3 regions of the Solibacillus sp. FSL K6-1523 genome follow, and region 2 is predicted to be linked to each of the others. Evidence: riboswitches for the same ligand, from Rfam matches in the RefSeq annotation. Region 2 holds a riboswitch; each other region holds the start of a gene.
What was found. A riboswitch is a leader RNA that binds a small molecule or an ion and turns the genes downstream of it on or off. The one in region 2 is predicted to bind S-adenosylmethionine.
Positions count from the first base shown of each region.

Region 1: linked by a shared signal. The riboswitch ahead of metK (methionine adenosyltransferase) and the one ahead of MHI10_RS01955 (O-acetylhomoserine aminocarboxypropyltransferase/cysteine synthase family protein) in region 2 are both predicted to bind S-adenosylmethionine.
Region 3: linked by a shared signal. The riboswitch ahead of MHI10_RS19455 (bifunctional homocysteine S-methyltransferase/methylenetetrahydrofolate reductase) and the one ahead of MHI10_RS01955 (O-acetylhomoserine aminocarboxypropyltransferase/cysteine synthase family protein) in region 2 are both predicted to bind S-adenosylmethionine.

Region 1 is NZ_JBBOSU010000001.1:3,379,416-3,383,706, forward strand. It holds gene MHI10_RS16250 (GLUG motif-containing protein) at 1-555, shown strand, start outside; gene metK (methionine adenosyltransferase) at 757-1,953, opposite strand; SAM riboswitch class I at 2,315-2,435, opposite strand; gene pckA (phosphoenolpyruvate carboxykinase (ATP)) at 2,638-4,224, shown strand.
Region 2 is NZ_JBBOSU010000001.1:397,666-401,956, reverse strand. It holds gene MHI10_RS01955 (O-acetylhomoserine aminocarboxypropyltransferase/cysteine synthase family protein) at 316-1,620, opposite strand; SAM riboswitch class I at 1,743-1,858, opposite strand; gene nfsA (oxygen-insensitive NADPH nitroreductase) at 2,138-2,872, shown strand; gene MHI10_RS01945 (hypothetical protein) at 3,085-3,498, shown strand; gene MHI10_RS01940 (hypothetical protein) at 3,562-4,291, opposite strand, start outside.
Region 3 is NZ_JBBOSU010000001.1:4,045,196-4,049,486, forward strand. It holds gene metH (methionine synthase) at 1-111, opposite strand, end outside; gene MHI10_RS19455 (bifunctional homocysteine S-methyltransferase/methylenetetrahydrofolate reductase) at 104-1,954, opposite strand; SAM riboswitch class I at 2,058-2,156, opposite strand; gene hemG (protoporphyrinogen oxidase) at 2,268-3,653, opposite strand; gene MHI10_RS19465 (globin-coupled sensor protein) at 3,799-4,291, opposite strand, start outside.

The DNA of each region.
Region 1 (4,291 bases), 3.0 Mb from region 2:
GGAGAGTGGCAAGTAGGCGGATTGGCCGGGGGGAGCATTGGAAGCATAGAAAATAGCTACGCAACTGGAAGTGTAGAGGGAACTCGTAATGATGTAGGCGGATTGGTCGGAATTAGTGATGGAAGCATAAAAAATAGCTACGCGACAGGTAGTGTGAAGGGAAATTCCGATGTAGGCGGATTGGTCGGATATGGTGATGTAAGCATAGAAAATAGCTACGCGACTGGCAGTGTGAAGGGAAATTCCGATGTAGGCGGATTGGTCGGATTGGTTCGTGGTTATGGAAGCATAAAAAATAGCTACGCGACAGGCAGTGTAGAGGGAACTGGTAATAATGTAGGCGGCTTGGTCGGGCTGGTTTATTTTGGTGGAAGCATAACTAGCAGCTATTACGACAGTGATACAACAGGACAATCAGATGATACTGGAAAAGGAACCCCCCACACAACTGTCGAAATGAAAGAAGGAACAGAAGTAACAATCTACATTGGTTGGGATACTGATATTTGGGATTTTGGTACGATTACGGATTATCCAAAGTTGAAGATGCAATAGAACAGAAATCACGCGGATGTATGTGATCAGATACGAAGGTACAGAAAGAAATGAGTGCAACAATGGCTCATTTCTTTTTTGTGCCCAAAATACATGCATTTAATATTTTGCCGAAAAGTAAAAAAGTGCCAAAACAATGATTACATCAGCGTTTCGGCACTTTCAAACTTTAGCTATTTTACGATTAACATTCTATCTTAATTATAAACCTGCTTTTTCCTGTAATGCTGCTGCTTTATCTGTCTTTTCCCAAGAAACATCTAGATCTGTACGACCGAAGTGACCGTATGCTGCTGTTTGTTTATAAATTGGACGACGTAGATCAAGCATTTTAATAATGCCTGCTGGGCGTAGGTCGAATAATTCACGTACCCACTCCACCATTTGGCTTTCTTCCACTTTTCCTGTACCGAATGTATCGACAGCAATTGATACAGGTTGTGCAACGCCAATTGCGTATGCCAGTTGTACTTCTGCACGATCCGCAAGTCCTGCTGCTACAATATTTTTTGCAACGTAACGTGCTGCATATGCTGCTGAACGGTCAACTTTTGTTGCATCCTTACCAGAGAATGCTCCACCACCGTGACGTGCATAACCGCCGTACGTATCAACGATAATTTTACGACCTGTTAAACCTGCATCACCTTTAGGTCCACCAATAACGAAACGACCTGTTGGGTTGATGAAGTATTTCGTCGCTTCATCTAATAATTCAGCCGGTACGATTGGTTGAATCACATATGCTTTCATATCTGCTTGAATTTGCTCTAATGTTGCTTCTTCATCATGTTGTGTTGAAATAACAATTGTATCAACACGCACTGGTTGATCGTTTTCATCATACTCAATCGTTACTTGTGTTTTACCATCTGGACGTAAATACGCAAGCTCGCCTGATTTACGAACTTCTGCTAAACGACGTGCTAATTTATGTGCTAATGAAATTGGTAACGGCATAAGCTCTGGTGTTTCGTTACATGCATAACCAAACATTAAACCTTGGTCACCCGCGCCAATTGCTTCTAACTCTTCATCTGTCATCGAGCCTTCACGTGCTTCTAATGCTTGGTCAACACCTTGCGCGATGTCAGGTGATTGTTCACCAACAGCTACAAGAACCGCCAAGTTTTCTGCGTCAAAGCCGTATTTACCGCGCGTATAACCGATACCTGCTACTGTATCACGGATAATTCCCTTCATATCTACATATGTTGACGTTGTAATTTCTCCAGAAACTAATACTAAGCCTGTTGTTACCGTAGTTTCACAAGCTACACGTGCATTCGGATCTTCTGCTAAAATAGCATCTAAAATGGCATCTGAAATTTGATCGCAAATTTTATCTGGATGCCCTTCTGTTACACTTTCTGATGTAAACAGTCGACGATTTTTCATTTCATTTCCTCCTAGGTCACTTTGCTAAATTGATACGGTACTCGTTACCCATGTCCGGTTATAATTCAAATTTTGTTTTTACTTTCATCCCCACTTATGAAGATGGGGGACTTCCGCTAAAAACAAGCTAATTATAAACGCCAAGCTTCACTGCTTTAACACGAGGGTTTTGAAAGGTTATTTATTTATGATTAAAATTAGAATTCATTTGTAAAATCACATTTTGCCTCTTTACGATTCACAGGAATTATTTCATCCCTTATTGACCCTATAAAGAACACCAAAATAAAAAAACCCCTTCACTCACATAGTTGCGCTTACCACGCGTGAGGAAAGGGGGAATATGTTTCGTTACCTTTCACTCTTATCGTTCAAGGGAAATTCCCCTTGCATCAGGTTGGCACCAACACGTTACGTTATGACACGTATTGCAGGTTGCCGGGTTTCATAGGGCCTGACCCTCCACCAGCTCGGGATAAGAGTATCCGTTCAATTAAACATCTTACGTTAAAAACGTTTTAACGTCAATTAATTTTGTCTTATTTTTAAAACTTTCCTAAATATGAAAAAAATTTTTCTCTAATTAGTATAGATAATTGGAGGCAATGTGTTATACTATTTTTGAATTAACAAACCACTCCCCTCCACAAGGGAATACTATGAAAAAAGGATGGTATTTAATCGATGAATTCGGTAGAAATTGCTAACGAGCTGAAAGAACTTTTAAACGGGGAAAATATTAACAATCAATTATCAGTACCACAATTAGTTGAAAAAGCGACATCACGTGGTGAAGCAACATTAACAGTTGATGGTGCATTACGCGCTGAAACAGGTAAATATACAGGACGCTCTCCTAAAGATAAATATACAGTTGAAGAAGATGGCTCTAAAGAAAAAATTGACTGGGGTAAAGTGAATCGTCCAATTTCATCTGAAGTTTTCGACAATCTTTATATTAAAGTTATTAATTACTTAAAAGAACGCGATGAATTATTCGTATTTAATGGTTTTGCAGGTGCCGATAAAGCATCTCAATTATCAATTAAAGTAATTAACGAATATGCTTGGCACAACCTTTTCTGTCATCAATTATTCATCCGTCCAACTGCAGAAGATTTAGCTTCACATGCTACAGATTTTACAATCGTATCTGCACCAAACTTCAAAGCAGATCCTGCTGTTGATGGCACAGATTCAGAAACATTTATCATTACATCACTTGAAAAGAAAATCATTTTAATCGGTGGTACAGAATACGCTGGCGAAATGAAAAAATCAATCTTTGGTATTATGAACTACTTACTACCTGAACAAGGAATATTCCCAATGCACTGCTCTGCAAACGTTGGTGAAGAAGGCGACGTCGCTTTATTCTTCGGTTTATCTGGTACGGGTAAAACAACTTTATCTGCGGATGCTGACCGTAAATTAATCGGTGATGATGAGCATGGTTGGTCTGATAATGGTGTGTTCAATATTGAAGGTGGTTGCTATGCAAAAACAATCAATCTTTCAGCTGAAAAAGAGCCTGAAATTTACAATGCAATTAAATTCGGTTCAGTTTTAGAAAACGTAGTAGTAGATCCAGAAACACGCGTATGTGACTACGATGATGTTTCATTAACTGAAAACACACGTGTTGCATATCCGATCGATTATATCGACAATATTGTATTACCATCTGTAGCAGGTCACCCTAAAACAATCGTATTTTTAACTGCGGATGCATTCGGTGTGTTACCTCCAGTTTCTAAATTAACAAAAGAGCAAGCAATGTATCATTTCTTAAGTGGTTTCACTTCTAAATTAGCAGGTACAGAGCGCGGCGTTACTGAGCCAGAACCAGTATTCTCAACATGTTTCGGTTCTCCATTCTTACCACTTCCTGCGACAGTTTATGCAGATCAATTAGGTAAGAAAATTGACGAGCACGGTTCACAAGTATTTTTAGTTAACACTGGTTGGACTGGTGGCGAATACGGTGTAGGTAGCCGTATGAAGCTTTCTTATACACGTGCAATGGTACGCGCAGCAATCGAAGGCAAATTAAACGACGTTGAAACAATTCAAGACGCAGTATTCGGATTAAACATTCCAGTAGCTATTGAAGGTGTTCCAACTGAAGTATTAAACCCTCGTGATGCATGGGCAGATAAAGCCGCTTATGATAAAAAGGCAGCTGAACTTGCTGGTTTATTCAAAAACAATTTCACGAAATTTGCTAATGTCGATGAAGCAATCGTGAAAAAAGGTGGCCCATTAGCTTAATCGCTTAGCCCCTAACGAACGACATAACGTTAAACTTTTAACTTCACCATATATTTTATATCATAGA
Region 2 (4,291 bases):
ACGCTATTACCAAGTAGTTTAAACGATGCTGCAACATAATTTACATTACTTGGTTTATAATCCTTATTCTATTACTCGGTTTTAACTTTGTCAATAATACTTATAGAGTTACTTGGTTTTAATTTCAGCAACTTGCCCCTAACGAAATGATGAAAGGCGGACAAGTTTCTTCTACTATAATCAATTACGCCTCGGCGTAATTGTGTCCAGATTTTTTCGAGCTTGCTTTGCTCGAAAAAATTCCTTTTAAAAATCTGTGACATCCGCCAGAGGCTAACTTGATTCATCAGGGGTTTAACCCCCTGATGAATCAAGTTAAGCTTGAGTTTCTACTTCTAAAGTAGACGCAACTTTTGCTAAAGCTTGTTCTAAATCTGCAATAATATCTTCCGCTGCTTCTAAACCGATCGATAAGCGAATGAGCTCCTCGGATACACCAGCCACTTTTAATTCTTCCGCTGATAATTGTTGGTGTGTTGTCGATGCTGGGTGGATAATTAATGAACGTGCGTCCCCTACGTTTGCTACGTGTGAGAATAATTCCACGTTATCAATGACTTGACGACCTGCTTCACGTCCACCTTTAATGCCAAATGTTAAAATCGAGCCAAACCCATTTTTCAAATACTTCTTCGCTAATTCATGTGAAGGGAAATCTTCAAAGCCGTTATAGTTTACATAGTCCACGAATGGGTGGTTACGTAAATATTCCGCTACTTTTAATGCATTTTCATTATGGCGTACGATACGCAAATGAAGCGTTTCTAGCCCTTGTAAAAAGTTAAATGCTGCGTCTGCTGATAATGTTGGACCGAAATCACGTAACAGTTGAACACGTAGCTTTGTGGCAAATGCAGCCCCTGCTGTATCAATTCCGTAACGAAGTCCGTGATATGACGTATCTGGCTCTGTAAATCCTGGATGACGTCCTTGTGTCCAATCAAATTTCCCTGCATCCACGACAATACCACCAATTGTCGTACCGTGACCGCCAATCCATTTCGTAGCCGAGTGAATGACAACATCCGCGCCAAATTCAATTGGGTTCCCACCATATGGCGAAGCAAATGTGCTATCGATTAATAATGGTAATCCGTTTTCATGTGCAATTGTCGCAACTGCTTCAATATCTAACACATTTAAGCTTGGGTTCCCGATAATTTCTGCAAATACAGCCTTTGTTTTATCTGTAATTGCACTGCGGAAGTTTTCTGGGTCTGTTTCATCCACAAATTTCACCGTAATACCGTAGCGTGGTAATGTTGTGGCAAATAAATTATACGTACCACCGTAAAGCGATCCTGCTGCAACAATCTCGTCTCCAGCGCCTGCTAAGTTTAAAATTGAAAAGGCAATTGCTGCTGCACCAGATGAAAGTGCTACTGCCGCTGATCCCCCTTCCAATAACGCAACACGTTCTTCAAAAGCACCTACAGTAGGGTTCATAATACGCGAATAAATATTGCCCGCTTCTTCTAATGCAAATAATCGCTGCGCATGAGCAGTGTCTTTAAATGCATAAGCCGTTGAACGATAAATTGGTACAGCAATCGCACCCGTTACAGGATCTGGCTTTTGTCCACCGTGTAATAATAATGTTTCTGGTCGTAAATTTGTCATGAATAATAACCTCCAAAATAGTTTTCGATGGTAAAGTCGGTGTTATAGAGGAGGAGTTTTTTTGAATGAAAAAAAACCCTCTTCAGCTAAGAAGAGGGTTTGCAAATGAGCAAGTTTGCCTCCTCTTATCTTTCAAAATGCACATTGCATTTTGTAGGAAGTAGCACCTTAGTCAGTTCGTCACTCACTGGTTGCCGGGCATCACAGGGCCTATTCCCTCCGCCGCTCTTGATAAGAGTATGTGATTCATGTTCCATCGTTGTTTCACAGTATAAAACAGATCCTACCATTCCGTCAACAGTTAATTTAAAATTTTCTGATTTTCATATATTTTAAGATACCTCTCGAAACAAGTTAGTTGGAGTCGTGCCCGCGAAAAGCGGCCGGATCGGATTGGAAATCTACTCCACCTTTTTCGGAAAGATTTTAAAAGTTGGATTCTTTAGTTAAATATATATAAAATAAACTTAAAGGAACGTTCCTTAACTTTTATTTTTACATAGGGGGAGAATTTCACATGCAAACAAGAGAACTTTTACGTAGTCACACATCGGTTCGAAAATATTCAGGTGAACAAATTTCAAAAGAGACAATTGTTGATTTAATCGAAACTGCACAAATGGCGGCTAGCTCACATTTCGTACAAGCGTATAGTGTTATTTGGGTCACGGATGAGGAGAAAAAGGCAAAACTAGGTGAGTTATCCAAAAATGATTTCCAGTTCAAAACAGCGGGAGCTTCCTTCTTATTTTGCGTGGATTTCAAGCGTCTACAAGTTGCCGGTCAAAAACACGGTGTTGATATTGTAACGGATTCAGCAGAAAACTTACTTGTTGGTGTAGCGGACGTTTCATTATTCGCACAAAACTTTGTCATTGCAGCTGAAGCGATGGGCTACGGTATTTGCTATATTGGTGGAGCGCGTAACAATCCTGCTGAAATTAGCGAGCTATTTAATTTACCAGATCATGTATTCCCGTTATTTGCGATGACGATTGGTACGCCGACAAAGCGCAATGAAACAAAACCTCGTCTACCAGTAGCAGCGGTATTACACGAAAATAGCTATGATGTAGATCAATACGAAACATTATTAGCTGACTATGATGCCATGATGGAATCTTACTATGCAAGTCGTTCTTCCAATCAAAAGATGGCGACTTGGACGAAGCAAATGGCGGATTATTTAGTTGATCAAAAACGCCCATTCATGAAAGATTTCCTTGCAACAAAAGGCTTTACGTGGAAATAATCGCATCACCCCACACCATTTTAACACTCTGTTAACATGGTGTTTTTTTAAGCTTAGTAGCATGCCTTTTTAACTAATAGAATCAGTACTTTGCATTCACTCTTTTATTATGATTAGATATTTTAGCAATTCATATTACTCATTACGACTGAGGTTTTTTATGCTATTTTTTGCTATTATAAAGTGACTCATGTTATTAGGAGGTAGAGGAAATGTCGACTCCATTCATTGCGAAATCATTAGAGCGTCAACATTTGAAATCTGCTCGGAAGTATTCACTAATCATTTCTGATATTAATGTTGCATTAACTAAAATCCATCATCAAATTACAGATCAAATAGAACACTCAAAATATGAAGCTGTCACTGCATTTGCCAACCAATACATTGCCCATACATCCATTTGGCAACTTAAATTTGTGAGCAACTTTGAAAATCCTGAAGTGGTACTCATGCAAATTTTCCATTTAGACTATATTTTCAAAAATGAGCCTACTGATCATTTTTCAACCGAGCGAGAACTGTTAAACTTGCAATGGCAAAAGTTCGCGGATGTCATGCTATATACAGAACAACAACTTCAACTGCGTGAACAAAAAATGCTTCACTATATTCAAAATTACTAATATATATAAGAAAAGGCAGAGACGCTGTATCAACATCTCTGCCCTTTCCCTTTTTATATTCTTTTACAAACCTTCGATAATAATGTTTTTTACAGGTTGGAACTGTTCGCCAGTTTTTGCATACGTCATAACGATGCGGTCACCCTCTTGTAAATAAATCGCAAGTGGTACGATTTCTGAACTTACGATAAAGTTTTCACCCGAATTCATTAAGAATGAAACGAGTGTAAAATTACCGACACGCTCTTTATACACACGAACAACCTCACCTGTTACGGTAGCTTCTTCCGCTTTAGATGTGCCATCCACTATACTACTGCCACTATTTAAAGCCGTTTTATATAGTCTTAATGCCTCTTTTGGTGTGGAAGCAAAGGCTTTAACTTCAGGGTTCGCTGCGGAAACGATGAAATAATTTTGTAGGAAACCATTTGCATCAAGTACACCGGTTAACCAGCTCGCCTCGCCATAGAAGTTATAAAGAATTGGCATTTCGCCTTCCCATTTCTTCTCGATAAATTCCTTTTCAATAATTTGCAGTGCCCCTTGCGAATCCATGTATGATTCTTCTAAATTGCCCGTATAATATGTTGCCGCGCCTGTACGAGCATGCGTCAACGAATAACCAAGCATGGAATCAATACCCTCTTTTGGACTTGTGAAATCGGTGAAATAATACATTTCGCCATCTTCCATGAAAATCGGGCTAACATTTGCTTCCGTTCCTTCATCACTCGGTAGCTTAACATCTTTCTTTCCGACAACACTATTCCAATATCCGTGTACATAGTTC
Region 3 (4,291 bases), 3.6 Mb from region 2:
ACCACCGAAATCTTCATACGTCAAATTTTCATTTTGAAGCATTGTACCCATTGCACCATCTATAATTAATATTCGTTTTTGTAGTTGATCCTGAATTGGATGATTAAGCATTTGTTTTGACTCCTTTATATTTCAGATCGAACGCTTTCACATAGTCGATTAACTCTAACGTCATATCGTAGCGTAAGAATGGTGTAATTAAATAAATTCCATTAAAATACTGACAAGCTGTTTCTAAAAGTTCTTTGGCAATTGCTATGCCCTCTTTCGTTGCAGCCTCCTTGTCCTCACCACAAGCTTCCATACGCGCTAACGCTTCTTCTGAAAGCTTAATGCCTGGTACTTCATGATGTAGGAAGTTCGCGCTTCTAAATGAAGTTAAAGGCATGATGCCAATATATATCGGCGTTTCTAAATGCTTTGTCGCCTCATAAATTTCTTTAATCTTTTCTTTTGTATAAACGGGCTGCGAAATAAAATAATCCGCCCCGTGTTCAATTTTTTTCTCTAAACGCGCAACCGCACGTTCTACTACACGCACATTTGGATTGAACGCACCTGCTACGGAGAAATTCGCCTGCTTTCGCAATGTTTTCCCTGTGAAAGAAACACCTTCATTTAATTGTTTCACTAATGAAATTAACTCCATAGATGACACATCATATACACTCGTTGCCCCAGGGAAGTCTCCCACTTTTGTCGGGTCACCTGTCACCACTAAAAGGTCATGCAACTCTAATGCATCTAAGCCCATTAAATGTGATTGCAAGCCGATTAAATTACGGTCACGACAAGTTAGATGGGGCAATGTACGTATACCGTGTTGCTTCAAAATAGCCGCCATCGCAATATTGCTTATACGCGGAGAGGCAAGGGAATTATCCGCCATCATAATGACATCTGCACCTGCGTTGTATAATTTTTTAGCACCTTCCACAAATCCATCAATTTCTAAATGACGTGGTGTATCTAGCTCTACAATGACTGAACGTTCGCGCTGCGCCTTTATATGTAAAGGCTCTTGCTGACGTGGTTCAGGTACACGCACAAACTCTGTCCAACCTTGCTCTTTCTTCACCTTTTTCTCTGTAATCGGCTTAACATGCGCTAAACGACTTTTCACTGCCGCTATATGCTGTGGTGTCGTTCCACAGCAGCCACCAATTAAACGAACACCTTGCTCCACTAATTCAACCGCAGCTCGCGCAAAATAATCTGCCTCTGACTCATAAACAACACGCCCATCTTCCACATCTAATAAAGAAGCATTGGGAGAAGCCGATAAAAACGCATTTTCCGGAAGTGCTATACCTTCAAATGCTTGAATTGTATGGAACGGCCCTAAGCGACAGTTACTGCCGACAATATCCGCGCCTAACGCTTCCAAATCATATAACGCTTCATTCAATGACATGCCATTTTGTAAAACGCCTGGATCTTGCATCGTCACTTGTGCAATAATCGGTAAGTCCGTTAATGTGCGCAATAAATGAACACAATGCGATAATTCCTCAAAATCATAATACGTTTCGAGTAAAAAGCCATCCGGTTGTCCTGCGAGAAGTACTTTCACTTGTTCCTCAAACGCATCTAAAATTTCTGCTAATGTCACATCATTTTTTCGGACGCCGCGAATGCCTCCGATTGTTGCCAACACATACTGCCCCCCTGGCGCTGCCGCACGCTTAGCAATTTGAATAGCCGCTTCATTGAATTCTTGCACGCGATTTTCATAGCCATAACGAGCAAGTTTAATCGCATTCGCACCATATGTATTCGTCTGGATAATATCCGCGCCTGCTGCTACATATTCACCATGTATTTTTTCGATAATTTCTGGTCGTGCAATATTCATTTCCTCATGACAATAGTCTAAACCGTAAGAATATAATAACGTTCCAATTGCACCATCAGCTGTTAATACTTTTGTTTTTAAATCTTCTAGTAAACCCATTGTATCCACTCCCCTATTCACAGTATTTTCAGTCATTTATTGATATAAAAAAGCCTTCTTTCTAATATAAAAAGAAGGCGTTACACATAGTAAGTTTAGGTCCCTCTCATCTTCTGGCATTTGCCTGCTGGATTTAGCACCTGACAATTCGTTGGTTGCTGAAGTTTCATAGGGCCAGTCCCTCAACTTCTCTCGATAAGATACAATATTATTTTTTTATTAGTAATTATATGAATTTTTTAATAATAATTAAAAGAATCATAACGTTATATGAAAAAAACGTCAATACCTTCTAGCACATTCAAGCATAACTTTACACAATTGCATTGATTATTTGTTGTGCGGTTTTTTTCCCGTTTTGAATACATGCACCAATGCCCACACCAAAATACGAGCAACCTGCAAGTATTACGTTCGGATAACGCGCCTCTAAATCTTCTATTACAATACCAAGCGCCTCATTATGCGCTAAATCATAACGCGGCATTTGATCAATCCACTTTGTCACATTCACTATTTTTGGTTGTGCTTCAATGCCAAGGCTTATTCGAATATCCTCTAACGCAACTTTCGTAAGCTCATCATCTGACATTGCAGCTAATTGTTCATAGCGCGGATTACTATTTTTATAAAATAAACGTACAAGTAGGTTACCTTGTGCTGACGTATGCTTCCATTTTCTACTTGTCCAAGTCGATGCATTGCACATTAAATCACTCTGATGCGAAACAATAAAGCCCGTTCCATCCGCTGGCAATACATCATCCGGCACATCAAAACCTACATACATCGTCAGTACAGATGCCGTTGAAAACTGTTTTAAATTTTTATCTAGTGGTGCATCCGCTAATACTTTACGCACGGTGTCATTTGGAACGGCAAGCACAACAACGTCCGCTTCCACTTTTTCTCCGTTAGCTATTACCTCATAGCGCGTTCCCACTTTTCGAATACTTTCTGTTGTAGCATTTTTCATAAATTCAACTTCTGGCAACATTTCCTCAAGTCGATCGATGACAGCAGACAATCCATTTTTAAATGAAATGAACTTCTTATTTGCGGCCTTCTCAAACTGCTCTCGATTTTCCTCAAACCCTTTAATGATTGAACCATGATCATTTTTATAATCGACTAAATAAGGGAGTGTCGATGCTAAACTTAATTGATACAAATCACCTGAATAAACGCCTGATAGTACTGGGGCAATTTGATTATGCACAACTTCTTCCCCTAAGAAAAATTCCAAAAACTCTCCTATTGAACTGTCCTTTGTAAAATCCGTATTCGGTATTTCAAAATCTTGTAGCACACGTTTTTTTCCCTCTTCAGAAATGAGCGTACTTGCCATTAATGAATCCACACTCATCGGAATACCAAATGTTGAGCCCGCTGGAATCGCATGAAGCTCATTATTCGTATGAATATAGGATATACCTGTCTCGTTATATACAAGTTCTGATTCAAAATCCAGTTCGCGTACAAGTTCCAGTACACCAGGATGACGCGCAACAATAGAGTCCGCACCTGTTTCCATAATAAACCCGTCTTCATATTCTGAATGAATTTTCCCACCTAAATGCGCATTCTTTTCTATTAAAATAAGACGCGCCGCTACCTTTTTCTCAGCCATTTGTCTTTTCAAATAATGCATCGTGCAAAGACCTGTAATGCCGCCACCTACAACGATAACTGTTTTCATCCTAATCGCTCCCATTCCCGTACATAACTATATTTATCTTTAGTATAATCGGTTTCCCTTCAAAATAGGCAAACCGTATATTACAAATATCGCACGAAAAAACCATTTTGAATTGAATCAAAATGGCATGGGTTTATTAAATACATTATTTTTCTAGCCCATGTGAAATGACAGCTAATGTATCAGCTGACAATGTCACTTCATCAAATGCTCGACCAAGCTCCGATATGATGCCACACATTTGCTCCACTTCATTTTCAACTAGGTTATTTTGTTCTTTCGTTTCCACCATAGCCTCCACGATAAGTGAGAATTGTTCTTCGGTGCCTCCCATATTTTCCTCACCTGTTTGAACAGCTTTCTGAATTTGCTCCAATGATTCAAGCAATTTCATCGTGCGATCATTCGTATTTTTTAATAGTTCTCCTACATTGACAGCCGATTCTTTCGTTTGTTCAGATAGCTTTCGCACTTCACCTGCTACAACACCAAATCCTTTACCCGCTTCTCCTGCTCGTGCCGCTTCAATTGCAGCATTTAGCGCCAATAAATTTGTTTGGTTTGCAATATTTGTTACAATCCCCATTGTTGCTTCCATTTCCTTTGAAATTTCTACTAGCTTATCAATCTCTTCAGAA